One region of the Bacillus sp. 05T21 genome, then DNA from elsewhere that is predicted to be linked to it. Evidence: riboswitches for the same ligand, from Rfam matches in the RefSeq annotation. Region 1 holds a riboswitch; each other region holds the start of a gene.
The links. Region 1 has a riboswitch for magnesium ahead of mgtE (magnesium transporter). Riboswitches for the same ligand answer to the same signal wherever they lie in the genome.
Positions count from the first base shown of each region.

Region 1 (10,713 bases):
GATACTATCTTGAAATGGAAAACTGATAATACCACTTATGAAAACACCAATAAGGAGTCCTAAAACATAGGCTGTACTTGGATGATGATTCATAATGGCTCCAATAACTACACAAACTGTCATTGTAGAAATCATCCCTAAGGACATTGGGAGTGAATGGATGATTATATTATATTGTTCACTGAATTTGTATAAACGATTTCGTTGCTTCCAAAGCGTAAAAGTAATATGACAAATGAGTAGTGCACAAATAAATAAGATAATAAAGGCAAAGAGCCATGATATATCTACAATATTCATATGGTCCATTTCATGCCCCAATTTCATTTCCCTCCCTTTTTGGTATTTCGATTAATATTTAGGGTTCTCGAGATACTTTCTGCCTTTTTAAATATATATTTAAAACATTTTCGGGAATTGTTTTACAATTGCAATTGTTATTGTATCCGCCATTTCTAAGGCTTCTGCCTCAATTTTGTCAAATACATTAATACTAGATTTAAAATCACCTTGGAGCATAAGTACTGCCTCCATTTTAGTAAGTGCCAAATGCTCGAAAAACATTTTTTGGAATCCCTCTCTTGAAATAAAAGGATTTATTCTATTTAGAAATTGGGAAACTTCTGCTCCATTCACATACCACTTTCTTTCGGCAACAGTTGCAGCCTCTTGATTGCCGGCTTTTGCAGCTTTGACAAGTTCCGCAGCAATTACTAGATGTTCCCTTATTAAGTTGCTGTATATTGTCGCTATTTCATTTCCATAATAAGGTTTTAACAAATTCCCCATATCTACAGCATTGCGAAGAAGACGAGCGGTAACAACGTCTATATCTGGTAAACCAAAGACTATGCTAATAATTGTCATCCTAGTCCAATATACATGCTGTTCCCAAACTGAACGCATAGAATTACTTAAACTAACTCTCTGTTGCGTGTAAACAGAGTTACTTCCTCCATGACATTGATGGTTATGGTCACACCTACAATTTTCTCCACACTGACAATAGGGATTCAAACAAACTGGATTGGAACAATTACGTTGATAATAAGGATAACCACCGTAATATCCTTGTTCATTTTTCCACATCTTTCATCCCCCAAAAAAACATTAGTTTTTATAAAAATATAGGCATTTATAATCATCATCATATGTAATTCTTAACTGATTTAGAATTGCAAGAAGATAAAATGGTGTTGAAAGAAATCAGGGAAATCTAGGCGTTCTTTCTTGATTTCTTTGCACTTGTCAATTTGAAAGAAAGATTTCCATGTCTTGAACAAAATTTCAGTTTGCCAGCGTAATGAATACAAATCAGGTTCTGGTGCAAAAATAAAACAAAAGAGAATAAAGCACATATATACCTAACGGAATCGTATCTTATATTGCAAGTCCAAATAATTGATGGATGAATTCTTTTTGATTTTGGACAGACTGGTTCCATAAAGCAATCTGTTCTTTTTTAATCATATGCATGGCTTCTACTCCAGAAAGAATGGATGTAGCTGTGTCAAAAGATTTAAGACCTAGCATAGAACGGATTCGCTTCTTTATATAGCGATGATTTTGTTCTACTATGTTATTCAAGTACTTTTGTTGTCTAAGTCGCATACCGCTAGGTATGCTTTTTTCTTTTTTTAACTGTTCAATTGCTATCGGATAAGCTGGATTCTTATCGACTGTTATCATACGTGGCTTTGAAACATGAAAAGAGCGCAAAGCTTTCTTGAAAAACCGCCTTGCAGCCTTATGATCTCTTGTTTTGCTTAGGCAAAAATCGATTGTGTTTCCGTTCGAATCAACAGCACGATACAGGTACATCCATTGACCTTTTACTTTGATATAGGTTTCATCGACTCTCCAAGAGTCATTTATTTGTTTAAGGTAACGTCGAATCCGTTTGTCCAATTCAGGACCATACTGACAAACCCAACGCATAATCGTTGTATGAGAAATGGGTAAACCCCATTCCTCCATCATTTCCACCAAATCACGAAAACTTAGGTTGTACCGTTAATAAAATAATATCAGGCGGATAGTGCTTCCATTTGAACCAATTTTTCTTTTCCATACCGATTACACACCTTTTTAGAGTAATAGTATCAGTATGTCCGAGTTTTAGAGATTACTCGTAATTACCTTGAAGTTTTTGCATCAGAACCCTTCCATGTCACTCAAAAATCCAATCAAAAAAAGAGGGTGAAGGCATTTTTTATTGAAGTTTGTTTATATTAGCTTTTTAATCTGTTAGGGGGGATCATAAAGTAGAATATTAATCTCTTTGATAATTTTAATTTTCCTTATAGAACATGGCATGCTGTATTAAAAAATCTTAATTTTGAAGGGAGAATTAATAAATATGAGCACGAAAAAGAAAATAGGGAATAAGTTATTACTTGTCAGTGCCATTTGTGCAATAACTATTCCTTCAGTTTCATATGCGGAGGAAGTAATTTCACCTAAAAATTTCGCGAGTTCTTCAAGTTTGTATGAGGGACGGAATATGGATGTATTGAAATCGAGCTTATATCCTGGTACATATAAAAATCCATTCTATCACCAATTTATTTCGACATTAAAGGAAACAAACACAAATATAAAAAAAATAGGCAATACTGACGATGAAAACATAGCTACTACCCTTTCATTTATCCGTTATCTGGATACAGAAGATTATAAATCTGCAATTGATTTAACTTCTCGATCATTACAGAAAATAATATCCGAAGAATGGCTGAAGAGCTATTGGAAGGGACTCCCTGTGCAATTACAAGCAGGTACTTTTATGGAAATTGGAGAGGTAACACAAAAAGAGACAAATTCCGTTCATACAAATGTAGAGATTAAATTAGCCTTTGAACAATTTACAGTACCTTTACTAATTAGACTAGATCCATCTGGAAAAATAGATGATTTTCAACTTAGCATGTCGTATAGTCCTGTTGCAGAGCGTCCATCATATAGTAAGCCTGAATCATTCATTGATAAAGAAGTAGTAGTTGGAAGTGGTGCGTTTCCATTACCAGGAACATTGTCTGTTCCGAAGGGAAAGGGTCCTTTCCCAGCAGTTATTCTTGTGCAAGGATCTGGAGCAACCGATCAGGATGAAACAGCGTTTGCTTTAAAACCATTTCGTGATTTGGCTGAAGGTCTTGCCTCGAAAGGAATTGCTGTCCTTCGCTATAATAAACGAACTTATGAACATGGATTGAAAACACAGTCCAGTCCTTTTTATACAGTTGATAAAGAGACAACAGATGATGCTCTTCTTGTGACTCATTTTCTTCAAAATGAACCTATGATAGATAAGAATCAAATTTATATTCTTGGTCATAGTCAAGGTGGAATGATGCTTCCGAAAATGATTGAAAAAGACCAAAATAAAAATATTGCTGGGGCAATCGTGATGGGAGGACCAGCCCGTACGATCCAAGATGTTGTTTTAGATCAATTTGAGTATCTTTTTTCCGTTGGAGCAATGAAACCGGATGAATATAAATTTTACAAATCGCAATTTGAATTATTAAATGATCCCAATTTCTCTAGTCAGAATCCTCCAAAAGATTTTTATTTAGGATCAGCAGTATTTTGGGATTCTATTCGTAAAATTAAAGCAGCAGAAATGTCAAAAGAACAAAAGACACCGCTTCTTATTATTCAAGGAGAAAGAGACTATCAAGTTCAATCAAAAATCGAAATTCCTCTTTGGAAAGAACAATTAAAAGAGCGAGATAACGTTGATTATCGACTATATCCAAAGTTAAATCACTTCTTTACAGAAGGAGATGGGGAGTTAAGTAAACCGGATGAATATTATAGTCCTGCTAATATCCCTGAGTATGTTATAAATGATATTGCTGCTTGGGTGCAAGGAAGATCGAAATAAAATTAGCAACCATATTTTTTAATAGAGGTCACGATACATGCCTATTAACTTAAGGATAGAAATTAAATGGTTTCTGTTCAAATAAACTAAATAAAGGGGTGTTCTTTATGTGTACCAGTTTGACATTACAGACAAAAAGCGGTCAGCATCTTTTTGCAAGAACGATGGATTTTACATTAGATTTCAATCAAGAAGTAATAATAGTTCCTCGAAGTTATCAATGGAACAATATAACTGGTGAAACCATCGAGGCGAAACAAGCTGTTGTAGGGATAGGGATTAACCATCAAGGAAAAGATCATCCTGGCGGACGGAGTAAATGAATCAGGTATGACATGTGCAACACCCTATTTTCCAGGATTCGCTAGTTATAGTAACAGTATAGATGAAAATAAAACGAATCTGGCTCCATTTGATTTTGTGGCATGGAGTCTCACACAATTCAATTCTGTCAAAGAGTTAAAGAACTCTGTAGATAGTATTTCCTTTTGGGGTGTACCATTACCTGTTTTAGGGGGTACTCCACCGCTACATTGGATTTTAGCGGATAAATGGGGAGATTGTATTGTACTAGAGCCGACAACTGAAGGACTAAAGATATATGATAATCCTCTTGGGGTAATGACCAATAGTCCTGAGTTTAACTGGCATCTACAAAATTTAAGACAATATATCGGTCTTAAATCGCAGCCATATGCGCCAACACAATGGGGGAATGTACCATTAAGTGCTTTTGGACAAGGTTCAGGATCGATGGGACTCCCTGGGGATTTCACCCCACCATCAAGGTTTGTTCGGGCAGCATATGGCAAACAAAATATTCAAGGTATAGATAATGAAGAAGAGGGCATATCGGCCATTTTTCATATCTTATCAAATTGTGAGGTTCCAAAAGGTGGAGTAATAACGGAAGAAGGTACATTAGATAATAACATTTATACAAGCGCAATGTGTATAGAGTCTGGTACATATTATTACCATACCTATGATTGTAGACAAATTATAGCTATTCATTTATTTCATGAAAATTAAGATACAGATGAAATTAAAGCTTATCCGTTCCAGCGGAAACATAAGATATTTTATGAAAACTAATCAGATTTGGAATAACAAAAAAAAGAAAACTTAATTAAGTTTTCTTTTTTTATAGGCGACATGACAATACAAAAGTGGTCCAATTAAATTCAATATAAGAAAAATAACAAGTCAATATATTTCTAATCATTTTAGGTGAAGGGTATGTGATTGAGATGAATAATACATATAATGAAAAGACACATACATCGATTAAACAATTATTTAATAAGTTTTCACCAAAAGCTCCTGCCTTTTTTTTGTATTAAAATTAATATTCATACAGTTAAAAACCTAATTAGAAATTATTTGAACATAGATTGCTCAATGAGGTTAAATTTTATAATCTCCGAAAAATAGAATTATATAAAAATTATATATTATAATTATTAAACTTAATTTTATTGAAAATTGAAATATTAAGCAATATTCCTATTGCTATTAAATTGACCATTAAAGAACTTCCACCAAAACTAACAAATGGAAATGGAGTACCCGTAAGAGGAAATAGTCCCGTAATACCACCTAAATTTACAATGGATTGCATACCAATCATACATCCTATACCAATTGCTATAAAACTTCCGAATGGATCTACACATAGTTGTGCAATTTTTAAGGAACGAAGAACGATAGTCAAAACCCCTGCCAATACAATAAATACACCAATAAACCCTAGTTCTTCAGAAACTATTGCCATTATAAAATCAGTATGTGGTTCTGGAAGATAACCGGTTTTTTGAATGCTATTTCCGAATCCACGTCCAGTAATTCCTCCAGAGCCAATGGCAATAAAAGAATTTACAAGCTGATATCCTTTTCCTTGCGCATCAACAAAGGGATTGAGAATTGTAGTAATACGTGTCTTTTGAACTTCTGACAAGCTAAATTGAATTAAAAAGTACAAAAAAGGTAACCAAAAAATAGAACTGATTATAATTCTTTTAATTAATAGATTTACATTTATTCCAGAGCAAAGAAATATGCTAAAACCTATACCTAATATTAAAAGTGCAGATCCTAAGTTTGGCTGTTTATAGATTAGAAAAAAAATTGCAGCTAAAAAAAATAAAAGTTTTCCGCTACCACTCCAAATCTTTTTAGCTTGTTCTTGTCGTAATGCAAAAAAACGGGCTGTTACAAGTATTGTTCCTAATTTAAGAAATTCAGCTGGCTGTATTCCAAAGATCCATGATTGAGCATTATTTACCACTTTTCCTTTCCACAAAACCATAATTAATAAAAAAATTCCCCCAACCATAATACAGATAGAGACTATTCGTTTTTTCCATATTTCATATGGGAGAATAGCACAAACTATTAACCCAATTGTTCCTAAAAATAGCTTTGTTAATTGAGAATCAACAAAATGCCTACTGTTATAACCGTAATGTTGAACAGCAACAATGGAGCTCGCGCTATACATCATGATAATACCTAAAGTACATGTTATGAATAGAGGGAGGAGCAATAGATAATCGAGTTTTAATATTTTTTTCATTTTAATATCCTCCTGATTTACATTAACACTTAATATTACATTTGCTAATGAGTAGAATCTTGTTCTCATCAACTACTAAATAGTATTCTTGTTTTGAAAGATTCTATAGCTTACACCCTGTTTTCTTACGCAAAAATCCCCCCTAGTTACATACTAGGGGGGATTTAAATTGGCATGACTAAATAAAGCTTTCCTCCCCCTAGTAGAGCTTTGGCACTATACAACGTAAAGTAATGGAAATTGATTACTTAGCTATCTTAAGAAGAGCCTTAATCCGACAATTCCTGTTCTACCCATTGGCGTCTTTCGACATTTTTGGGCAATAGCCTGTGTTTGTATAGGAGCCTCACCTAACAGGTTTAGCAATATAAATTTTATGTATTTGTTTCGTGTAGCCAGCATAAATACTTTTTTTTTGCTTGTCAAGTAAGCATATTGCTAATTTTATATTCTTTATTGTTTTATGAATTTTGAGAAATAATGCAAGAAAATGTATTTAATCATCTCGTATAGATACTTATTTTCGGCCTGTAGTGTATAATTTGATTAAGTAGTTTAATCATATAAATTTGATAAACAGTAAAGAAGATTTTAATCATAAAATAAGATTTTTGAAGAATTTTCTTTGAAGTACGGTATGACTAATAATTCAACTCCTGCTATAAAGTTACAAATAAATCATAAACAATAAGTTTCCTATACGAAATTTCATATATTTTATAACGTTTCTTCGAACTAATTGTATATAAATTTTATATCTTTTAAGTTGAATTTCAAATTTACAATAGAGTCGAATTACATTTCTCTAAAAAAGAATTTATTATGAATCGAATCGAAAGTTAGTTGACAAATATTAAATTCTGGTTTAAATTTTGAAGTAATTCAATAATCTTTGTTAGGTGAGGCTCCTGTATAGAGAAACGCTGCTGCCCAAAAATGTCGAGAGACGCCAATGGGTCAACAGGAACGGTCGGATTAAGGCCCTTTTTAATGTAGCTGGTTATAAAAACCTATGCTATACAGTGCTAAAACTCAACGAGGGAGTGGTATACGATTTGATAGAAAGGCACCTCTGGGATTTTTGCAGAGCTGTCTTAATAATCATTTATTTGTATTGTAAAAAACCTTTACTCCTTTTTGAGTAAAGGTTTTTTTGTTTAATGTTATTTATTTTTATCTTGTCTATATTCAAAAAGGAGGTAGTTCTAAATAATAAATTGATTGCAATGTAACTATTAATGCTCTAATAAAAATTTTAGACAGATAAAATAACACAAAACCACTCATGAAACTCTAGAGTCTCCCTTAGCAATATAAGGAGGAGTTAACATGAAGAAATTATTAAATGAATTACTTGTAACCCAAAATAATTTGGATGCAGAGAAAGTTTTACGTCATCCGTCGTATGATGTTGCACAAGAAGTAAAACGGTTTTCAATTGAAGATCAAGTCATATTACTAGATAAGATTCCTGTATTAAAAAGCTCAAAAATTCTTCAACATTTGAGTACAGAAGAAAAATATAATATCTTAATTCACTTATCTGAAAACAAAGCTAAAAAGTTACTAGATTTACAACCGATTGATGAAACAGTAGATCTACTTCTAGCGGTTCATCCGGAAAAACAAGCTAGATTAATGGCGTATTTAAATAAAATCACAAAACATAATGTAAAAAAATTAATGGCTTTCAAACCTGAAACGGCAGGAAGTCTTGTCACAAGTGATTTTGTTGCAGTTAGAGGGAATTGGTCAGTAAAAATGACATTGAAGTACATTAGGGAGCATTCTGAAAATGTAGAATCAATATCTTATATCTATGTTCTTGATAGTCATGGTTATCTTAAAGGAATCGTTTCCATACATGAGTTATTACTAGCAGCAGATGAAGAAATATTATCTACTATCATGATTCAAGAGGTAATTTCAGTACACGCTGAAGTTGATCAGCAAGAAGTTGTAAAAAAGCTACTGAATTATAATTTAGCAGCATTACCCGTAACAACAGCAAATAATGAAATGATTGGTATTATAACATTTGATGACGTAATGAATGTTATGGAAGCAGAAGCTACAGAAGATATCCAAAAGTTAGGCGGAAGTGAACCGTTAAATCAATCTTACTTTGAATCTAGTATTTGGAGCATTTTCTTCAAACGTCTACCATGGTTATTGCTTCTTTTTGTTGCTGAAGCATATACAGGTACAGTACTAAAGTATTTTGAAGACGAAATTGAAACAGTAGTTGCCTTAGCTTTCTTTGTACCGTTATTAGTAGGTACTGGAGGAAATACAGGAACACAGGTTGTAGCAACAATTACTCGTGCAATCGGTATTGGAGAGGTGAAATTTAAAGACATTTTCCGTGTAATGAAAAAGGAACTTGCAATTGGCATGCTTCTCGGACTTGCACTTGGGGTAGCTGGGCTCACTCGTGCTTATATGTTAGGAGTTGGAACAGAAGTTGCACAAGTTGTAGCAATCACTTTATTATTTATTGTTATTTGGGCCTCTATTGTTGCAGCTGTTTTACCCTTGATTCTGAGAAAATTAAAATTAGATCCTGCAGTCGTTTCTGGTCCATTTATTACAACATTTGTTGACGGAACAGGATTAGTAATTTATTTCATGGTTGCAAAAACGTTATTAAATTTGTAAATATACACTGAAATAAATACGAAATGTAGAATAAGTATTTTGCTTTGCTTGCAAAGACATAGTGGGGAACTCGGGAATGAGGGAAACAAACACTTTTGTCTTTAGGAAAATAATATCTTAAAGGATTCATTGAATGTAATTAATGCCGGAGGAGAAACCTATGAAACATCTAAGAAAAATCTTCAAACGAATTTTGCTTCTTTTTTCTATTTTCATGCTTATTGGCATAGGAATATTATTTGGTACTAACTATGGCCGAGATCTTCGTGTAACAATTGCTGGGAGTATACTAACTTCTCAGCATCCACAATATGCGAAATATACATTCCTATCCCAAAAGGAACTAGATAAACTGCAAGATAGAATTAATCATCCAAAATGGTCAAATAGTGATGAGGCTATTTATAAAAAAATAGCAGGAAAAAGATTAGAAGAATTAAAAAATCAGCCATTAAAAATTGATGTAGAAACGATTAAAAGTAACAAAGATAGTCGCTTTCTTTTCGAAGGAAAATTAATCACTATTAGTAACCCTTTCAATGTTAAACTTGTTAGCCATCAAGGGACACAGGGTGATCAAAGAGGAGAAAAAATTAGCGTAATGGCAAAACGTAATAATGCACTTGTTGCTGTGAATGCAAGTGGGTTTGCTGATGAAACAGGAAGGGGAGGAGGAAATGTTGCAACTGGAATAGTAATAGAAAATGGGGAAGCTATTGATACAAATATGGATAGAAATACCCCTACAATTATTACAGGTTTAACAAAGTTTGGACAAATGATAACTGGAAATTATTCTACCCAACAACTCTTAGATAAACAAGTCGTTTCCGCAGCAGGATTTATGCCACAGTTAATTGTAAATGGAGAAAAAATGATCACAGAAGGAGACGGCGGTTGGGGTTCTGCTCCGCGAAGTATTATGGCCCAAAAAGAGGACGGCACATTAATGTTTCTTGTGATAGACGGTAGGCAGACACATAGCATAGGAGCTACGTTAAAAGAGTGTCAAGATATTCTATATGAAAAAGGAGCAATAAATGCAATGGCTATGGATGGAGGGTCTTCTGCTACACTATATTTAGGAGGGAAGGTTATCAATTCACCTTCTACATTATCCCATGAAGATCGTTATTTACCGAATGCTTGGGTAGTAACAGCAAATCCGAAACAAAAAATAAAAATGACAATAGATGGGGAAAAAGTAAATCCCGAAACCTTCTATAAATTTGATACAAATATTACTTCACATTAAGTAGAAATCAAAGGCGAATAAGTAATATGAAATGTTTTTATATACCGATTAACGTATAATTTAAATTATGTATTTTTTACATAATAAAATTATATTTAAAGTGAAATATATATAACTAAGGAAAAGGTTTATATTAGGGAAAAGAATAAGAGTTCAGCAATGCAAAATTGCTAAACTCTTATTCTTTATTTTTTCCTATTCGTCCTAAACTATCTTTAATAGTTGTTTCTCCAAGTTGAGTGTATAACAAAGCCGTATCTTGACTGGTATGCCCAAGTTGCTGCATCACTTGTAACGAGTCTTTTTCTTCCATATATAACTTATTTGCCAATGTATGTC
Region 1 is NZ_JBFTMD010000025.1:8,464-19,176, forward strand. Features, by position in the region: gene AC1DKZ_RS26660 (hypothetical protein) at 1-327, opposite strand, end outside; gene AC1DKZ_RS26665 (acetylglutamate kinase) at 400-1,089, opposite strand; partial or broken gene AC1DKZ_RS26670 (transposase) at 1,215-1,316, opposite strand; partial or broken gene AC1DKZ_RS26675 (IS6 family transposase) at 1,381-2,071, opposite strand; gene AC1DKZ_RS26680 (alpha/beta hydrolase) at 2,360-3,886, shown strand; partial or broken gene AC1DKZ_RS26685 (choloylglycine hydrolase family protein) at 3,994-4,981, shown strand; partial or broken gene AC1DKZ_RS26690 (serine hydrolase) at 5,137-5,217, shown strand; gene AC1DKZ_RS26695 (FtsW/RodA/SpoVE family cell cycle protein) at 5,334-6,461, opposite strand; M-box (ykoK) riboswitch at 6,650-6,826, opposite strand; M-box (ykoK) riboswitch at 7,346-7,513, shown strand; gene mgtE (magnesium transporter) at 7,791-9,119, shown strand; gene AC1DKZ_RS26705 (phosphodiester glycosidase family protein) at 9,280-10,374, shown strand; gene xerS (tyrosine recombinase XerS) at 10,553-10,713, opposite strand, start outside.

Region 2 (10,713 bases), on a different contig from region 1:
TTCGCGATGTGGGAAAGACGATATCGAACTTTAGTCCGCCTTTAGGAATGGGATGAAAGTATCGCTTTTTCATAGAAAAACAGTTGTGTTTTGTTTATACTTGAACGATAGACAAGTAAATAGAAGGTATATTTAAAGAAAGTACCTATACTACTAAAGGTACTTTCTTCATTTTAACGGTAAGAGGACATATTGTATCAATTAGATAATAACTTATGAATGTGAACTATTCACCACTTAGCAAAGCTTGAAGTGGGAGCTTCTCAGTTCCACGATGAAAGCAACCTCTCGTCTCCCTGAGAATTACTTCGGTGTGTTCCATCCTAGATGTCCAACGCTTGAGGAAGGAGAATTTTTTCGGGGAATTCGTTAAAACATACTCCAGCCTTTTTGCGCGGAAAGTAGTTCTAGTATTTTAAAACCAGCTATACTATTTCCGTTAGCATCTAGAGCGGGTCCAAAAATACCAATTCCCATTTCTCCTTTTACGCATCCGAATATCCCACCGGAAACCCCACTCTTGGCGGGAATTCCGACGCGAATTGCAAATTCACCAGATTCGTTGTACATGCCGCATGTGACCATAAATGTTTTACAAATTTTTGTTATATGTTTCGGAACGATTTGTTTTTTTCTATATGGATCATATCCATCCATTGCAAAAATCAAACCAATCCGTGCTAAATCAATGCAGTTTACCTCAATTGCACATTGTCGTGTGTATAAGTCCATTAACGCCTCTACATCGCCATTGATAATGTCATTTTGTTTCATATAGTAGCAAAGAGAACGATTTAAGTAAGCTGTTTCTAATTCAGAGCCGGCTACTTTGGAAGAGTAATTAATTGTAGGATTGTCCGTAATATCACGCACAAAGGAAAGAATCCGTTCCATCTTCTCGTCATTACTATCCCCTGTTAGTATACTTGTAATCGCTAGTGCCCCTGCGTTAATCATTGGATTGAGTGGTTTAGAAGGGTAAGCTGTTTCTAGTTTAATAATAGAATTAAATGGGTCACCAGTTGGCTCCATTCCTACTTTAGAAAATACATACTCTTCGCCACGCTCTAAAAGTGCAAGTGCAAGCGTAATTACTTTTGAAATACTTTGAAGGGTAAAAAGCGTTTGGGAGTTCCCGGCATGGATATAATCTGTTTCTTTATGATAAATTGCAATCCCTAAATCATCTGGATTTGCATTTCTTAATTCTGGGATATAAGTAGCCAGTTTACCTTTTTTTGTATATGATTGTACTTGCTCTAGTAATTGTTCTAGGTTATTTGTTCGAATAGAGTGCATAACTAATACGTCCTTTTCCTTTTTATCTTTTTCCGCCAGAAGACTCTCTCCTTAATTTGTGTGAAGATGTGCTAGCACCAGCAGATAGGTGGGAGATGAATGTCTGTTAGCGTAAGCCAAAATACTTGCTATCATATACTTGTACAGCTTGCTCTTTGATAACTGACGATATGAGGTTGGTTGCAGAAAAATCGTTGCAATCGTAAAATCTTCAACGTTCTATCGTCCCACGCTTGCTGAAGTTGCGAAAACCAAGCTAAAGTAGGGATCGTGGTGAGTCAACGTACAAGACATTTCAGTTCTTACCGTAGGAACTACGGGCAGAGCCTGCTAAAATAACCGGTGGATACATCGGTGTTCGCAGGAATCCCCCACTTCAAACATCTCATTAGAGTGTTAAGTGGGGGTAGTTCAAAGTTGTGTTCATATAATCTGTATTTAATAAACGACCTGAATAAAGGTGTATTTTCGGTATTCTAAAATTGACTCCTCTGTATTTAAGAAAAGATTTTTGTTATCCAATCTTTTCTTTGGTGCTTTCGCTGTTCCAGCATTCAGTGTTATTTAAATTAGGAATATTAGTTGCATAGAAAATCGGATCTTTTCCGGCTTTCTTTTGCCTTAAATAATCTTTGAGAGCGGAGAAAGCATATTTTCCAAGGAGGATGATTGCAATTAGGTTGAAAATGGCCATAATCCCCATGAATAAATCTGCAATATCCCAAACAATTTGAACCGTTGCTATAGAACCTAGCATTACCATACCAATTACCGAAATACGATATATCAGTAATAATGTCTTACTACCACTTAAGAATTCAATGTTTGTTTCCCCATAGTAATAGTTTCCAACGAGAGAACTAAAAGCAAATAGAAAAATAGCTATTGCTACAAAGGTAGGTGCCCATGGCCCAATATGAGTTTTCAATGCTTCTTGTGTTAATTGAATCCCATTTAGATCTGTAGCATTGTGCATATCGGATAGAAGTATCATAAATGCAGTACAACTACAAATTATTAGTGTATCCGTAAAAACACCAAGTGTTTGAATAAATCCTTGTTTAACAGGATGTGTAACATTGGCAGTCGCAGCTGCGTTTGGCGCACTTCCCATGCCAGCTTCATTTGAAAATAAACCACGCTTTACTCCTAGAAGAATCGCAGCACCAAGCCCTCCGCCTACAACTTCCTTAATACCAAAAGCATGCAGCAAAATTTCTTTGAATAAAATAGGAACTTGCGTAATATTTGTAATAACCACAAATAGTGCAACACCAACATAAAGAATCGCCATAAATGGTACAATCATTTCTGCGACACGAGCAATCCGTTTTACGCCTCCAAAAATGATTAGTGCTATCAAACCTACTAGTATACAGCCGACTATTGTAGGCTCTAGGTTGAATGCGTTTTCAAATGCTAGCGTAACTGTATTCGCTTGAACAGCATTAAACACAAGACCAAAGCAAACTGTAATTAAAATTGAGAAAATAACTCCCATCCAGCGTTTATTTAATCCTTTTTCCATATAGTAAGCTGGACCGCCTCGAAATTTATTTCCATCTTTTACTTTGTATATTTGAGCAAGTGTACTTTCAACAAATGCAGAAGCTCCTCCAATTATTGCGATAAGCCACATCCAAAATATTGCACCGGGCCCGCCGGTGGAAATCGCAATGGCAACACCAGCTAGATTTCCTGTACCAACTCGAGAAGCTGTACTCATGCAAAATGCTTGAAAAGAAGAAACTCCATTTTTTTCTTTTTGTGCTTTACGAGTTGAGGAACTTGCACCATCACTAAGTAAGCGAATCATTTCACCAACATAGCGAAATTGTACAAACCTTGTCTGAATTGTAAAATAGCATCCAACCCCAATTAAAAGAGCAATTAGGATGTAACCCCATAAAAATTCATTTGTAATTCCAATGAATTTGTGGATGGGAGTGATTACATCTTTAATAAAATCCATATGCCTACTCCTCCTTATTCTAATGAATATATATTTATCTAAAAAGACATGGATTCAGTATGACAAAGAAAATAAGCGGAAACATGATGTTCAAAAATTATTTTATCTTTTTCCGACAGAACACTTACTCCTCAATTTGTGTGAAGGTGTGATAGCACCAGTAGGTAGGTGGGAGATAAATGTCGGATGGCGTAAGTCAAAACGTTTGCGACCATATACTTGTACAGATTGCTCTTTGAAAACTGAAGATATGAGGTTGGCTGCAGAAAAATCGTTGCAAACGTCAAATCTTCAACGTTCCATCGTCCCACGCTTGCCGAAGTTGCGAAAACCAAGCTAAAGTAGGAAGCGTGATGAGTCAACGTACAAGACACTTCAGTTCTTACCGTAGGAACTACGGGCAGAGACTGCTAAGATAACTGGTGGATACATCGATGTTCGCAGGAATCCCCCACTTCAAACATTTCGTAAGAGTGTTAAGTGGGGGGAGTTCAAAAAAGCTACCATAATGTTATTACCAGGAAAAATTCAATCCCGATACTATTTTCGTTTATATATTTTCTTTTTGTACACGAATCAGATGCCCCTTTAGAGTTACATTGTTCCAATGATTACAATTGCCTTAATGATTTTAGGTAGTAGAACATTGTTTAGTTCTTCCTGAAATCATCAAACCAATCAAACTACCAAGTAAGGATATTAAAACCCATCCCATTCCTTCATTATATAGAGGAACGTATTGCATGAAAGTAAGCAACGAGTCACTTGCAAGTTCTGCTGTTTCTAATCCTTGTACTATACTAATCAGTAATGCTCCTAAAACTGATCCAACATAGACAGCCTGCTTATCTTTTATAAATCGATCAAAAAAAGCGAGGATAATTAGCACAATTGCTACAGGATAGATAACAATTAGGATAGGTAGGGAAAGTTTAATTAGCATAGACAAACCAAGGTTTGATACTCCAAAGCTAAATAAGCAAATAATTAAAATGATTTTGTTATAAGAAATCTTTGGAAATAGTGTTGTGAAAAATCTCCCACATGCTGAAACGAGTCCTACAGATGTAGTTAAACATGCGAATAACATTGTAATTCCTAATAAGGAAAGACCATATTGCCCAAATAAATGTTGTACTACATTTGTTAATAACACACTTCCGTTTTCAAATGTGCCAAATGTTTGAGAAGTAGCTCCAATATAAGCAAGTGATATATATATGATAGATAATCCAAGCGCGGCTATAAGCCCTGCTACTATAGTAGATTTAGCAATGGATTTTTTATTTGTAACACCTTTTTCTTTTATAGCGTTAATTACGATAATTCCAAATACGAGAGCAGCAAGGGCATCCATTGTTAAAAACCCTTCAATAAATCCTTTGAAAAAAGGAGCTTCCTGATATGAATCAGAGGGTGTTGAAATAGATCCAACTGGTGAAGAAATTGCTTTAACAATAATAATACTAATCATGATTAGTAACAGTGGGGTTAAATATTTTCCAATTCTATCTACCAATTTAGAGGGATTTAAAGATAGACAATACGTTACAACGAAATATAAAAATGTATATAGGAGTAATATATACCATTGATTTTGCATGGTGTTACTTAAAAAGGGGGCAACTGCCATTTCATATGAAACAGTGCCTGTACGAGGAATGGCGAAAAAAGGGCCAATTGCTAAATAAATGATAAGAGGGATAATAACACCACAGGCGGGGTGAATCCTACTAGCAAGGGTACTAACATTTCCACCAAAAAGGGAAATAGCAGCGATGGCTAGTAATGGAAGTCCAATACTACTCACAACAAATCCCGAAATCGATATCCAAATATTCGATCCAGATGAATATCCTAATAATGGAGGGAATATCATATTACCTGCACCGAAAAATATTGCAAACAGCATAAGTCCAATAGGGATTGTTTCTTTAAAAGTTAACGATTGTTTCATAGAGCACTCTCCTTTTTTTGACGAAAAATGTCGAAATTTAAGTTTTTTTCATTATAACATATGAAATTAGAAAATACAGAAAAATAAAAATGAAAAAAATCCCTTATTTTACTTGAAATACTATTCGGAATAAATAAAATGATATAAATACTCAAATTTATTTTGTTATATGTTCTTTGTAGTTCGCAAAGTCAGAAAAAACATACTAATAGAAGAAGTAAAGAAAAAAGAAAAGGGACATGAACAGGAGCAGGCACCGATGGAACGTCCTGTTTATTGGTGCCCGCGAGAAAACAGACCTGTTTTGAATAAGTCAATTTCATTTTTAATATATAATTACTATAGATGAATGTTAGGGTTCAAATAACGGACATAATTTCCCCATATTCACTGCATAAAATTTTGTTAAGCTCTGAAATTCAAGAGGTAAATTATTCTTTATCATTGTAGTTCTTTTTTTATACGCTACTCTAAAATGCGTGTAATTATTAGAAATATGAATATGGGAAGAGGAGGGAGAACTGTTATTAAAGATAATTTCCACTTTTATTTATATACAATAATACAGAAATGGTGGTTTTTAGCATAAAATTACAGAATATTGAAATTGTTTTCGTTTGTAAATTTGCTAAAACTATTTTAAAAAAGGAGGGGGATTTAACACAGCGCAATACGTGCATTGTGTGTTAAAAATTAATATGAATAAACGACTTTATAACGTCTTAGCAGCGGTCATGGTACTTCAAATAGTAAACATAAACATTCCTACTACTTCGTTTGCAGATTCAGTAGAAAATGTAGTAACGGGAACTAAAATAACGTCTTCTGATATAGAAGCGATAAAGAGTATTGAAGATGATATGAGAGATGAGGATGGAAAAGGGGATAAAATAGATGAAAATGGTGAAATACAAGGAAACTTTATTGTAAATATCCAAAAACAAACTACTTTATATGATTCTCCTAATATACAATCTACTGTTACCAGTGAAATACCTAAACAAATAGCAACAGGAACAAAGAAGAAAGGTGACTGGTATTTTGTTCAAACAAGCTCGGGAGAAGGTTGGATATATAATAGTAATCAAACCTTTATAGAAAGAAATATCTATACTTTACCAAGTGATTCAAGAAAAATAGTAATTAATGAGAAAACAGAAGTTTATTCATCTCCATTTGATGAATTTAAAGAAAATGGTAGTTTAGAACCCCAAACACTAGATGCTATAACACAGGCAGGTGATTGGTTTCAAATACAAACTGATGGTGAAATCAAATGGATAAAGTCGCCTTCTGTAAAATTTAAAGGGTCAAAGCCTTCACTTATCAAACAAAGAGCTACTACTAGTAATATATATGGTGTACCATTTACAGAATGGATTGTTCCAAAAGGTAACGATAATATTCGTCCTGGATATGCGATGAATGCAAAATATATTACAATTCATGAAACAGATAATGAGAGCCCAGGGGCAGGTGCAAAAAATCACGCACAATATTTATATAATCAAGCAACAGGGAATACAGATCGTGCTGCTTCGTGGCACTTTACAGTGGATGATAAAGAGATTTATCAACATCTACCTTTAGATGAGAACGGTTGGCATGCAGGTGATGGAACGAATGGAACTGGAAATAGACAATCCATTGCAATTGAAATTGCTGTAAATAGTGATGGGAACTATGATAAAGCTGTGGATAACGCTCGTAAATTAACAGCATATTTGATGAGGGAGTTAGATATTACTATAGATCATGTGGTTAAACATCAAAATTGGAGCGGGAAAATTTGTCCATCAAAAATGATTAAAAGAGATACTTGGAATGATTTCTTAGTTGGTACAAAAAACTATTATAACGCTAACAATAAAGATGATATTACCGGTGGTTGGTATGAAAAGGATATTCGTGAATTAGCATCGCAAGGGATTATGGTAGGGGATGGACAAGGTTCATATTGGCCGGATCGTCTTGTTACTCGAGCAGAATTTGCAACATTTATTACTAGATCCTTAAAGTTGCCTGAGGGTACTTCAAACTTTACGGATCTTAATACGGCACACCCCTCATTAATAGATGGAATTAATCGTGCAGCAGCAGCTGGAATCATTAGTGGTAGGGGAAAAAATATTTTTGCTCCAAATGACACAATTAAGCGTGATGAAGTGGTCATTATGATTGATCGAGCGTTACAGTATAAAAATATTATTGGAAAGCTAGTAGACTTGCCTTTTACTGATCAGAACTTAGCGTATGATAAACAGGCTGTACAACGTGTTTATGGACTAGGGATTGTAAAAGGAAATGAAAAAAACGAATTTATGCCCAAAGGTACAGCCACTCGCGGAGAAGCTGCTGCCTTTCTGAATAGAATGCTACATGTATTAAATAATGATAACAATAATTCAATAGGTGTTGTTACCATAACTGGTTCTGGTGTAAATCTGCGCAAGGGACCTGGGACGACTTATGAAGTAATTCGTAAACTAAATAAAAATGAATCATATTCTGTATATAAGGAACAAAATGGATGGTTAAGTATTGGTGATAATCAATGGTTATTTTATGACCCTAGTTATATCTTTTTTAATAAAAATAAATAAATACTAGAAAAATCGTGTAAAACAGAAAGCATTCTTGTTAGCAAGAATGCTTTCTACTTTTTTGCATTTAAATTTCAAATATTTCGATGAATCCATATGGAAAATCTATATATCATTTTATCTGTATAAATCTTATTTGGAATGAAATACATTAAAAATGTTTGTTTTTCTGTAATTCCTGTTTTAAATCTTGCGAAATCTGTTGAACACTTTCTATATCAGGTTGTGCATAGTAGATACTATACAGGAGCCTCACTCAACAGAGACATATTTTAATTGCACTAATAAGCAAATTATATTTTGCGTGTTTATCTAATGTGAAAATAATGAGTTTAAAATTCATCCCTTTTCAAGATACAGGTTATATCGAAAGTGAGAGGAAATCAAGTTGAAATTTTTGTTATCTATTGGGCGTTTTTTGTTTTTTAAAATTTTTCCGGACAATAATCTTCAATAATAAAGCATCAGGACACGTGTAATAATAAAAAAATAAATTAATTTAATAGTTTATAGTTTATAAAAATTATTGCATAAATTGTAAAATTCGTTGTATAAAAATAAAGTATTATACAGATGTTTATATCTGTGGTTTGGGAATGTTATGATATCAAAAAGTGAAGAAATAGGTTTTTTTATTACTTGACAAGTTCAAAAATAGTGGATATGCTTTAACACGAAACAAACAAAAAATTTTAAATATTTATAACCTGTTAGGTGAGGCTCCTATACAAACACAGGCTATTGCCCAAAAATATCGAAAGATGCCAATGGGTAGAACAGGAATTGTCGGATTAAGGCTCTTCTTAAGATAGCTAAGTGATGAATCATTCATCCTTTACGTTGTATAGTGCCAAAACTCAACTAGGGGGAATGAGCTTTATTTAGCTATGTCTTTTTTAAATCGACCTCCTTTAGTTGAATCACTAGGGGAGGTTTTTTATATGCAAAATTTTATTTGTAATAAATCTCTAATAAAAGGGGGGAAAACTAATGATTGATGATATTGATCCCATATTTATTAAGAAATTTGTTTTCCCAGAAGTGGGAAAATGATAACAAGTACCATTGTCCTTAAGGAGGAATTACGATGAAAAAATGTTTGCAACAATTATTAAAGACACAAGACATACACTTAGTGCAAGAGCTTATAAAAACTCAATCCTATGATATTGCAATGGAAATGAAAGATTTTCATCATAAAGATCAGATATCTTTAATGAAATATTTTCCTACTGAAAAAGGTGCGAAAATTCTTAGTTACCTTACTCCAGAGGAGCAATATAATATTTGTACCAATTTGCCTTTGGATAAAGGTGAAGAGCTATTAGCAAGGCAATCTATTGATGACCTTGTTGATGTAATTCTTTCAATTCATGCACTTCAGGCTAAAAAGCTGATACAACTTATGTCTGAAGAATCTCAACAAAGAATTAGAAGTCTGCTGGTTTTTCAATCTGGAACAGCGGGCAGTCTGATGACAATTGACTATATTGCCGCCAGGGAAAATTGGAAAGTGAAAGATACGCTGTCGCATATTAGAAAAATTGGGGCAGGGGTAGAATCAATTTCGTATATTTATGTTCTTGATACGCGTGGTCAGCTTAATGGAATTGTTTCTATTCGTGAATTATTGCTAGCTTCTGATGATAAGAATTTATCATCAATAATGGCATCAGATGTCATTTCAGTTTCAGTGGATCTAGACCAACAGGAAGCTGTACAAAAGCTAATGGATTATGATTTATCTGCTATACCTGTAACAACGATAGATAATCGGATGATAGGTATCATAACCTTTGATGATGCAATGGATGTTTTCGAAGAAGAAGCAACTGAAGATATTCAAAAATTAGGAGGGAGCACCCCATTAGATAAGCCATATTTTGAAACCTCTATTTGGCAAATATACCGTAAACGTATAGGTTGGTTATTACTTCTGTTTGTAGCGGAAGCATATACTGGTTCTGTACTTCGACATTATGAAGAAACTTTGACTCATGTAGTAGCACTGGCTTTCTTTATTCCATTGTTAATTGGAACTGGTGGAAATACAGGTACACAGGTCGTAACTACATTGGTTCGTGCTGTAGCTCTAAATGAGGTGAAATTTAAAGATATATTTCGTGTTATGAAAAAAGAAGCATTAGTAGGTATTTTACTTGGGCTTACATTAGCCGTGGCGGCATTAATTCGTGCGTACACTTTAGGCGTAGGTACAGAAGTCGCACAAGTTGTAGCTATAACTGGATTATTCATTGTTATTTGGTCGTCTATTGTTTCATCTGTATTACCCTTGATTCTAAATAAGTTAAAGTTGGATCCAGCTGTTATTTCAGGTCCGTTCATTACGACATTAGTCGATGGGACGGGGTTAATTCTGTACTTTACCATTGCAAAAATGTTATTAGGCTTATAAAAAATTTATACTAAGTTTCTATACCTAGGTTCGTTCCCTTGAGGCTCCCACGGCTAAAGCCACAAGCTGACTAACGTCAGTGGGATTCTTGCTACCAAAGGCGAAGTCTATTTCTAGTATCGCTGACGTGCAAGATTGCGGTGTGCCATCACCACTCCGTATCCAGTGCATATAGCAGATACGGCACTCGTTCTATTACCAAACGAGTCAGATTAGTAGTTCTCAAATGTGTTTTAGCGTCTTGTGCTTGACGACTCAATACATTTTACGGAGTAGAAGAATTTGTTACTCCAACCTCATATGTATTATGTTTTCAGAGAACAAGATTGTTTTAGAAACTTTCACTTGTCTATTATGAAAATTATACCATTTCAAATTCTTGATGTACAGAACGTACCTTCGGTGTTTTGTTTGTACATCGCATTTGACCTCATTCTCATCCCACCTCTAAAGTGGGTGCTATCGC
Region 2 is NZ_JBFTMD010000017.1:92,935-103,647, forward strand. Features, by position in the region: gene glsA (glutaminase A) at 370-1,299, opposite strand; gene AC1DKZ_RS23550 (alanine/glycine:cation symporter family protein) at 1,814-3,271, opposite strand; gene brnQ (branched-chain amino acid transport system II carrier protein) at 3,903-5,228, opposite strand; partial or broken gene AC1DKZ_RS23560 (transposase) at 5,398-5,532, shown strand; gene AC1DKZ_RS23565 (S-layer homology domain-containing protein) at 5,927-7,831, shown strand; M-box (ykoK) riboswitch at 8,531-8,707, shown strand; gene mgtE (magnesium transporter) at 8,919-10,247, shown strand.
Region 2: another riboswitch for magnesium. It lies ahead of mgtE (magnesium transporter); the one in region 1 lies ahead of mgtE (magnesium transporter).

Region 3 (10,713 bases), on a different contig from region 1:
CTACTTACTGTTTTTTCAATTAAGACAGCTGCATTTGTATTGCAATGTAATGTAGCTTGTATACATACTTTTTGGTTAGAATCAACGTCTTCACTGTACAATTCTTTTAAACCGATACCTTCAGAACTTACCATGTGCATGAGAAGAAAACGAATATGCGCTTCATTTTCTTCTGAACAAGTAAGAGAAAGTAAGTAGTTTGTTTGCTCGGGTAAATCTTCTTTTGATTTATTATTCATAAATAGAGCGATTGGGCGTAGTAGTATATTTGCTAGTAAGACGCCGGCTGCACCTAGCATAGCTGCAACGAGGAAGCCAGCACCTGTAAGAGTACCAACAGCAGCTGCACACCATAAAGTTGCCGCTGTATTTAACCCTCTAATACTAAAACCGTCACGAATAATAACACAGCCTCCTAAAAAGCCAATACCACTAACAACTTGAGCGGCGATGCGTGATGGACTAGCATCATGATCAAGCATGACGGATAATAAAACAAATATACAGGCGCCAAGTGATACGAGAGCATTTGTCCGCAAACCAGCCATTCGATGTCTCCATTGTCTTTCCATTCCGATGCAAGCTCCTACAATAATTGCTATAAATAACCTTAATACGATGTCATACCATATCATCATGGTCACCTCCATACATATAAGTACATGTTATATTTTTTGAGAATGAGTGAGAAATACCCACTCATTCTCATTTTTACAACCAGCTATGGAATTTTTTAATATAAAGCTTTTTCAGGAATTGTGTTAAGAAAGCATAACCTAATAATATTCCTATGAGCCACGGGAAATAGCTTAGTGGTAATGCTTGTAAACCAATTGCTGCACCAAGTGGTGAGAATGGAATGTAAATTCCGATTGCCATAATACAAGCGGTTAATACAAGAACTGGTATTGATGCTGTACTTTTAATAAACGGAATTTTCTGTGTTCTGATCATATGGACAATTAATGTTTGAGTTAGTAACCCGACGACAAACCAACCAGATTGGAATAGTGATTGTTCTCCAGGTGTATTTGCACCGAATACATTCCACATGACAACGAATGTGATAATATCGAATATAGAGCTAATTGGACCGATGCAAATAATGAAGTTACGCAAGTTTGCAGTATCCCATTTTCTAGGCTTCTCTAGAAATTCCTTATCCATTTTATCCCATGGAATTGAAAGCTGTGAAATATCATAAAGTAAGTTTTGAATTAAGAGATGAATTGCAAGCATCGGTAAAAATGGAATGAAAGCACTTGCTATTAATACACTAAATACATTTCCGAAGTTAGAGCTCGCCGTCATTTTGATATATTTTAAAATATTGCCGAACGTAGTACGTCCCTCTAAAATACCTGCTTCTAATATAGTTAAACTTTTTTCGAGTAAAATAATATCAGAAGATTCTTTTGCGATATCGGTAGCGGTATCAACAGATATTCCAACGTCAGCTTCACGTAATGCCACGGCATCGTTAATGCCATCGCCCATGTAACCTACAGTATGACCATTACCTTGTAATACGTGAATAATACGAGATTTTTGCATTGGATTTAGTTTTGCGAACACTGTTGTTTCTTCTGCCAGTTTTGCTAATGCTTTATCTGGTAAAGAATCGATTTCGTAACCGAGGACAGGCTCTCCTATATTTAATCCAACGTCTTTACAAACCTTTCTTGTAACAATTTCGTTATCACCAGTTAAGATTTTCACTTGTACGCCGTGTTTTTGCAATGCTTGAATTGCAGAAGCAGCAGATGGTTTTGGTGGATCTAAAAAGCCGATATATCCAGTAAGGATCATAGCGGATTCATCTTGTACTGCATAAGCTTTATGATAAGGTTTGTTATCTTTCTTGTATGCTACAGCGATGACACGCATTCCTTCACTATTTAAAGTTTCGCTAAGATGTTTTACATTTGCTCTCATTTCTTCAGTGAGAGGGACAATTTGTCCATCAACTTCAGTGTAATTACAGATTGATAAAATTTCTTCTACGGCACCTTTACAAACCATTGTATGTTCACCTGAAATATCTTTCACGATGACAGACATACGACGACGAGCAAAATCGAATGGAATTTCATCTAGCTTTTGAAAAGCTGATGGATCAAATTTATGGTTTTCCTCTGTATGTTCAATAACAGCTTTATCTATTAAATTTTTCAATCCCGTTTGATAGAAGCTATTTAAATAGGCAAAGTGTAATACACGATCGCATTCATTTCCGTTAGGATCTAAATGACGAACTAGGACAACTTTATCTTCTGTTAAAGTTCCAGTTTTATCTGTGCAAAGAATGTTCATAGCACCTAAGTTTTGAATAGAGTTGAGCTGTTTTACAATTACTTTTTGTTTAGACATGTTAACGGCACCTTTAGCTAAATTAGCAGTTACAATCATTGGCAGCATTTCAGGTGTAAGACCAACTGCAACAGCAATAGCAAAGAAGAAAGCTTCTTGCCAATCTCCTTTTGTGAATCCATTAATGAGAAGGACAATGGGTGCCATAATAAGCATGAATGTGATTAAGAGCCAACTTACTTTGTTTACGCCTTTATCAAAGCTTGTTTCTGCACGTTTTCCGATAACCTTTTTTGCTAAAGAGCCGAAATACGTATCCGTACTAGTTGAAACAACAACAGCTTTTGCGCTACCGCTAACAATATTTGTACCCATAAAGCAAAGGTTTTCCATATCGAGCGGATTGTAATTTTTTTTCATGTTTTTCGGTAATATATGTTTATTTTCCGTATGGTAGCAGTTTTCGTATTTTTCTACAGGAAGTGCTTCCCCGGTTAAAGAAGACTGATTAACAAATAAATCTTTTGCGGATAAAATACGCACATCAGCTGGCACGATATCACCAGCTGAAAGTGAAATAATATCGCCAGGTACAAGTTCTTCAATTGGAATTTCTGTTGTGTAATTTCGATTTAAATTTGTTACGTTTTTTGTTTCGTGTACAAATCCATCTATTCTAAAGACACTCGCAGTTGTTCGAACCATAGCCTTTAACTTATCCGCCGCTTTCTGAGAGCGGAATTCTTGTAAAAAGCGAATCGTTGCACTTAGCAGTACCATTACAGATACGACAATTGTTCCTTGTATATCATCTGTGAAAAAAGAGAGTGCTCCAAGAGCTAACAAAACAAAAATAAATGGATTTTTAAATGCCAGCAGAAATTGAATATACCATGGCAATGTTTTATTATGAGCAATTTCGTTCGGACCGTATAAAGAAAGTCTACGAGACGCTTCTTGTTTAGAGAGACCATCTTGTGTTGTTTCTAAGAGTTTTAACGCAGAGTTTACATCCTGTGTTGCAACTTCCACTAATAATTCGTTATTTGCTTTCATGCTATCTTGATCGTAAGCATGCTTTGTTTCTTGTCTTTGTAAATTTAACATTGGTAGTTCCTCCTCTTTCATGAAGGAGGAAACAATCTGTTACTCGACTATTTAAAATTGGGAGGAACAGCTTCTTTCCTACCTACATGGTGAAATATTAACGTAAAACATATGGGTATCTGGGCCGAATCATCACTTGCCACTGTTCCTCACCTCCGTACAATTAGTAGTTTCTGAATATGCTATGTTTGTTTCATAGTAAGGTGCATAAAGACATAAAAAAGACCTTTACTCAAAACGAGTAAAGGTCTGAATTCGTAGTCAAAAAGAGTCAACAACAAAGACTGTTAGTAAACATAGATAAAAACAGTTTTTGTGTATGACAAAACATACGCACCTCTCCCTCGTTGAGTTTTAGCACTGTATAGCATAGGTACTGAAACCAGCTACGTTAAGAAAGGCCTTCATTCCGACCTTTCCTGTTGACCCATTGGCGTCTCTCGACATTTTTGGGCAGCAGCGTTTCTCTATACAGGAGCCTCACCTAACAGAGACCATATTCAATTACAAGTTGAATGTTAGCACTGTAAAATCGTAGTGTCAATATCTTTTTAATCTATTTTTTTGAAAAATCAAATAGATTTATGATGGCTATATAGTAGGAAATAAGCGGAGTTTTTGAAATAAGGCGGGAAAATAAATACTTTAATGAACATAAATAAAAAGCACTGTAATCAGTGCTTTTTTATTTTAGATTATGAGATTGTAGCATTTTCAAAAATAACAATTTCTGAACTGTTTGTTGTTGAAACGCGTTGTGCGTAATATGTTAAAGCTGAAGAAATATATGTTGGTAACGAATCATTTGTATGTGTTGTTGTATATTCATGGATTAATTCTTTTAAAGTCGTCCATTCTAATTGTGCTGGGTGATCAGAAACGAAAGAACTTACCCAGCGATCAAATGAAGATGAAAAATCAGTTTGTAAACGAAATGCTTCTTTCATAATAAAACGCTCCCTTAAAATGTAGTATAATCATTTTAACATAAAACACGAACGATTACTAAGTTTTTTGATTATAATGTTCGTGTTATATAGTTGTCTAGATGATTGGTTATGTAAATTCGATTTGCCATTTGAAATAACATTCCGTAAGATGAAAGATAGATTATATAAAGAGCTGGAGGAAAGAAAGTGGAATTTGTATTTTTAGGAACTGGTGCAGGTGTTCCTTCGAAAGGAAGGAATGTTTCAGCAATTGCTCTGCAATTGCTAGAAGAACGAGGACAGACTTGGTTATTTGATTGTGGCGAGGCGACGCAACATCAAATATTACATACATCAGTACGTCCACGCCGCATTGAAAAAATATTTATTACGCATTTACATGGTGATCATATTTTTGGGTTGCCTGGTTTATTAGGAAGCCGTTCGTTTCAAGGAGGGACTACACCTTTAACAGTGTATGGACCAAAAGGAATTAAACAATTTATTGAAGTGGCATTATCAGTAAGTACGACACATGTTAAATATCCGCTTGAAATCGTTGAGATTACGGAAGAAGGTATTGTGTTTGAGGATAATGAATTTTGTGTAGAAACAAAAAGGTTATCACATGGAATTGAATGTTTCGGATATCGAATTGTAGAGAAAGATATACAGGGAGCTCTTTTAGTGGATAAGTTACTGGGAATGGGTGTGAAACCTGGTCCAGTTTTTAAACGCTTAAAAGATGGTGAAGTAGTTGAATTAGAGAATGGCACAGTGTTAGATGGAAAAGATTTTATTGGCCCGCCTCAAAAAGGAAGAGTTATTACAATTTTAGGCGATACACGATATTGCGAAGCGAGTAGAGAGCTTGCGCAAGATGCTGACGTACTTGTTCATGAAGCAACTTTTGCGGCAGAAGATGAACAACAAGCGTATGATTATTTTCATTCCACATCTAAGCAAGCTGCGAGTATTGCACTTCAGGCAAATGCAAAACGCTTAATATTGACTCATATTAGTTCTCGTTATCAAGGAGATACATATAAGGAATTATTGAAAGAGGCAAGAGAGCTATTTTCTAATACAGAAATAGCTACGGATTTAAAATCATTTCCAGTAGACAGATAATAATGTTGTGAAAAAATGGTGACGATAGGTTGCCATTTTTTTTATTTCTAAAAAAAATTAAAAATAAAACTGTTATCATTTTATTTTTATATAGGATGACACAGAAAGTTTTAATGATGTGAAGATATAGGGTAAAAATACATAATACCGATTATTTAGAAAAACTGTTATATAAGTCAGACGACATACGAGTGGTACAAGTAGCAAAAATGGATTTTTATTCAGAACTTTTAAAATTCATTAAAAGTAAGCGTTTTATTAAAAACAAGCTATAATGAGGGCAGATTATAATTTATTGTAGGCTACATGCGTTTTAGCCATTTGTCATAACAAGTGAAGTTGACTAAATCGTGAGAGAGCAACATGGAAATTATAATAGGAAGGATATTACTATTATTTGTACTAAGTCTTTTTTCACTTTTTAGCTTTAAAACATCAAAAGGTATGAAAGCAATGGGAGTTTCACTTGTTTATGCTATGCTTGTAAGGGGTTCTGTGTTAAACTTTGGATTGCTACCAGACTTTATTATGGACTATCTTATATTATTTTTAAATGCAGGTAATGCTAAGTTTCTTATTTATTATTATAACTGGTATTATTTCAGGATATATTGCTTCACTGTTATTCAAAAACTATCCAATTCTTACAGCGGAACAAATTCGTGGTACGACTGGAACAGCAACCGATTCGGTAGCTTAATAGAATAGTAAATAATTTTTTCATAGAGGTTTAGGGGGAGTTATGATGAAGTATCGCTCAGTGTTTGATATTATTGGTCCGGTTATGATTGGTCCATCAAGTTCACATACAGCAGGCGCGGCAAGAATGGGGCAAGTTGCTCGTCAGCTGTTTCGTCATGAACCAGAGAGAGTTAGCATTTCATTATATGGTTCATTTGCAAAAACATACCGTGGTCACGGTACGGATGTAGCGCTAATCGGTGGAATACTAGGATTTGAAACAGATGATTTACGTATTCCAAGTGCGTTAGATATTGCAAAAGAACGCGGGATTGAAGTGGAATTCATTGAAGAAGATGCAAATGCTCCGCATCCAAATACAGCGAAAATTCGTCTGTATAAAGGTGAAGAGGAAATTGAAGTTGTTGCTTGCTCAATTGGTGGCGGTAAAATTGAAGTTGTAGAATTAAACGGATTCGATCTTCAATTAACAGGCACGAGTCCAGCACTACTTATTGTAAATAACGATCGCTTTGGTGCTATCGCAGCTGTAGCTTCAATCCTTGCTAAGCATGAGATTAACATAAGTACAATGAGTGTTTCTCGTAAAGAAAAAGGAAGAAGAGCGCTTATGGTCATTGAAACAGATGAATTATTAGCAGATGAAGTAATTGCGGAAATAAATGGGCAACAAAATATTTGTCAAGTAACTATTATGGATTAATTGCAGGGGGGACACACCATGTTTCGGAACGCAGCGGAACTAGTGGCGCAAGCTAAAGAGCAAAATGTAAAAATCGCAGAAATTATGATTCAATGTGAAATGCAAACAAGAAATATCTCACGTGAAGAAGTAATTGCTGGAATGGAAAAGAACTTAGTCGTGATGGAACAAGCAGTAGAACGCGGTATTCGTGGTGTAAAATCACCGACTGGTTTAACTGGCGGGGATGCTGTGAAAGTCCAAGCGTATATGCAGAGTGGAAAAGGCTTATCTGGAGATACGATTTTGGACGCAGTGAGTAAAGCTGTTGCGACAAATGAAGTAAATGCGGCGATGGGAATTATTTGTGCAACACCAACAGCAGGATCTGCTGGAACAGTGCCAGGTGTACTGTTTGCACTGCAAGAAAAATTACAGCCGACACGCGAAGAAATGATTGAATTTTTATTTACAGCAGGAGCTTTCGGTATGGTTGTTGCGAATAATGCTTGTATTTCTGGCGCGGCAGGAGGTTGCCAAGCTGAAGTAGGTTCAGCAAGTGGAATGGCAGCTGCAGCAGCAGTTGAGATGGCTGGTGGAACACAAGATCAAGCAGCTACAGCGATGGCGATTTCATTAAAGAATATGCTTGGTTTAGTATGTGATCCTGTTGCAGGGCTTGTAGAAGTACCTTGTGTAAAACGTAATGCAGCAGGAGCTGCGAATGCCATGATTTCAGCTGATTTATCATTAGCTGGTGTAACTAGTACAATTCCATGTGATGAAGTTATTGAGGCGATGTTTAGAATTGGACAAACGATGCCAGTAGCACTTCGTGAAACAGCAGAAGGTGGCCTTGCAGCAACACCGACAGGTCGTCGTTTGCAAGAAGAGATTTTTGGTAAGAGTAATAACTAAAAGCATATCATATGATTAAAGTAAAAACGGAGCTCAAATAAAGTTGAGCTCCGTTTTTTATTTTTCTTTTGCTATTTCTTCTAATGTTTTTCCAAGATCGTGTGATCGTTTCGTTGCTTGTGTAATACATGAGATTAATGCTTGTTGAAAATTATGCTCCTTTAATACTTCAATACCTGCTTCAGTTGTTCCGCCAGGAGAAGTAATTTCTTTTCGCAAAATAGAAGGGTGTTTTTCGCTTGCTTTTAGCATTTCAGCAGAACCAATCATCGTCTGAAGAATAAGAGATTTTGCAACATCTTCTTTTAAACCAATTTTTTTTGCTGCCTCTTCCAGTGCCTCTACCACGTAATAAATATAAGCTGGTCCACTTCCAGATAATGCAGTGATAGCATGCATATCTTCTTCTTCTACAACAGAGACGAGACCAATCGTTTCAAATAAAGATGTTGCAGTGCGAATATGTTCCTCCGTTGTGTGTTCTGAAGGTGAGATAGCGGTAGCGGATTTTAAAATGGCTGCAGATGTATTTGGCATTGCACGAATAATCGGAACGTCTTTTTGAAGTAGGTTTCTAATTGAATGAGTAGAAACACCTGCTAATAACGAAATAATAAGCAAGTCATTATTTATGTATTCTTTAAGAGGAATAACCGCTTCTGCGACATCTTTTGGCTTCATAGCTAGAAAAAGAATATTTGCATCAGCAAGTAATTCCTTTTTATTATGTGTACCTTTGACACCGTATTTTTTATGTAACTCCTGTAATCTTGTCTCGTTAGAACGATTACTTACAGTGACGTGTTCTCCCTTAACAACATTTGCGTTTAATAAGCCACCAATAATCGCTTCGGCAATAGAGCCTGCACCGAGAAAGGAAATGTTTTGCATAGACATGATGTGCCTCCTTTAAATTTGGTTAGAAATACTTATAAATGTACATACATTCGTTTTTTTATGGAAAAGACCTCTTTTTATCTGAAAATAATGACAAATTTACAGGGAAGTTGTAAACTGAAGAGGTATTCATTTTTGAACCGGAAAAAGACAGGGGGGGCTAAGCATGACGGCGATTCATCGAATGGAGATTCCTGTTCCATTTGCAGTTGAGACAGTGAATGTGTTTTTAGTTGAGGGAGAAACATTAACGTTAATTGATACAGGGACAAATACAGAAGAAGCAAAGAAAGCACTAGAAAGTCAATTAGGTGCATTAGGATATAAGATAGAAGATATTGAAACGGTAGTGATTACGCATCACCATGCGGATCATTGCGGACTTTTAAATACATTTTCTGAAAAAGTAAAGATTATCGGACATCCTTGGAATGAACCGTGGATTACACAGAATGCTGAATTTTTAAAGAGGTATCATGAATTTTTTAAAGAGACAGCCTTGCAGTTCGGCGTTCCAGCAGTATTTCTGAATGGTGAGGCGTTATTGACGACGAAGACACTTAAATATTCTTGTAATAGATCGTTAACACATACCGTGAGAGAGGGAGATCGTATAGATTCGTTACCTGGATTTACAGTGATTGAAACCCCGGGTCATGCTTCCACTCATATTTCATTATATAGAGAATCTGATGGAATATTAATTGGTGGGGATGCTCTCATTAGTCATATTTCTTCAAATCCAATATTAGAACCACCATATGAAGGGCAAACAGAAAGAGCGCATCCTTTATTGCAGTACAATCAAACGTTAAAACGTTTAAGTGAAATGAATATTTCACGGATTTTATCAGGGCATGGGGAAGATGTTCTGAATGTGAAACAACTTATTGAAACAAGATTACAAAAGCAAGAGACACGTGCTTTTAAAGTGCTTGAACTATTAAAGGAAAAGCCAATGACAGCATTTGAGGTGTGTGTAAAACTATTTCCGGTATTATATAAAGAGCAATTACCACTTACTATCTCAGAAACTGTTGGACAATTAGACTTTTTAGCATATAATCAACAGGTGATGATTGATGAATCTTCACAACAATTGATTTATTATGCAAAGTAGGTGACAGCAATGACGGGACGTTTACAAGAAAAAGTAATCGTCATTACAGGTGCTTCTAGTGGAATTGGAGAGCAAGTTGCAATGCAGGTTGCAGAGCAAGGGGCGACGCCGGTATTAATGGCTAGAACAGAAGAGAAGCTACAAGCATTAGCAGACAAAATTAAAGTAACTTATAATACGCCTTGCTATTACTATGTATTAGATGTAAGTGAAGAAACGAAAGTACAATCTGTTTTTTCAAAGGTATTACAAGAAGTAGGACGTATTGATATATTGGTAAATAATGCTGGGTTTGGTATTTTTAAAACGTTTGAAGATGCTTCAATGGATGAAGTAAAGGATATGTTTCAAGTAAATGTATTTGGATTAGTAGCTTGTACGAAAGCGGTATTACCTAATATGGTAAAAAGGAACGAAGGACAAATTATTAATATTGCTTCATTGGCTGGAAAAATTGCAACTCCGAAGTCGAGTGCTTATGCAGCGACAAAACACGCTGTATTAGGATTTACGAATAGTTTACGTATGGAGTTATCTAACACAAATGTGTATGTAACAGCAATTAACCCAGGACCGATAGATACGAACTTTTTTGAAATAGCCGATCAATCAGGTACATATGTGAAAAATATGGGACGTTACATGTTAAAACCAACATATGTAGCAGAACAAATCGTAAAGGCGATGCAAACGAAAAAACGTGAAGTAAACTTGCCGAAGTGGATGGGAATGGGGCCAAAGCTCTACGCATTATTCCCAGGTTTATTTGAACACATTGCAGGCAAATCATTAAGTAAAAAATAGGAGATTTCCATATGGAAATCTCCTATTTTTTATTTTCCAGTTACATAATCGTAAACGATATCCTCAACAGCCTCGTATACATCAATTTCAGTATTTAAATGAATTATCATTTG
Region 3 is NZ_JBFTMD010000001.1:466,671-477,383, reverse strand. Features, by position in the region: gene AC1DKZ_RS02470 (MgtC/SapB family protein) at 1-635, opposite strand, end outside; gene mgtA (magnesium-translocating P-type ATPase) at 712-3,417, opposite strand; M-box (ykoK) riboswitch at 3,749-3,916, opposite strand; gene AC1DKZ_RS02460 (DUF3932 family protein) at 4,113-4,364, opposite strand; gene rnz (ribonuclease Z) at 4,554-5,477, shown strand; gene AC1DKZ_RS02450 (hypothetical protein) at 5,841-6,185, shown strand; gene sdaAB (L-serine ammonia-lyase, iron-sulfur-dependent subunit beta) at 6,223-6,882, shown strand; gene sdaAA (L-serine ammonia-lyase, iron-sulfur-dependent, subunit alpha) at 6,901-7,779, shown strand; gene proI (pyrroline-5-carboxylate reductase ProI) at 7,837-8,676, opposite strand; gene AC1DKZ_RS02430 (MBL fold metallo-hydrolase) at 8,843-9,796, shown strand; gene AC1DKZ_RS02425 (SDR family oxidoreductase) at 9,806-10,600, shown strand; gene AC1DKZ_RS02420 (YqzH family protein) at 10,630-10,713, opposite strand, start outside.
Region 3: another riboswitch for magnesium. It lies ahead of mgtA (magnesium-translocating P-type ATPase); the one in region 1 lies ahead of mgtE (magnesium transporter).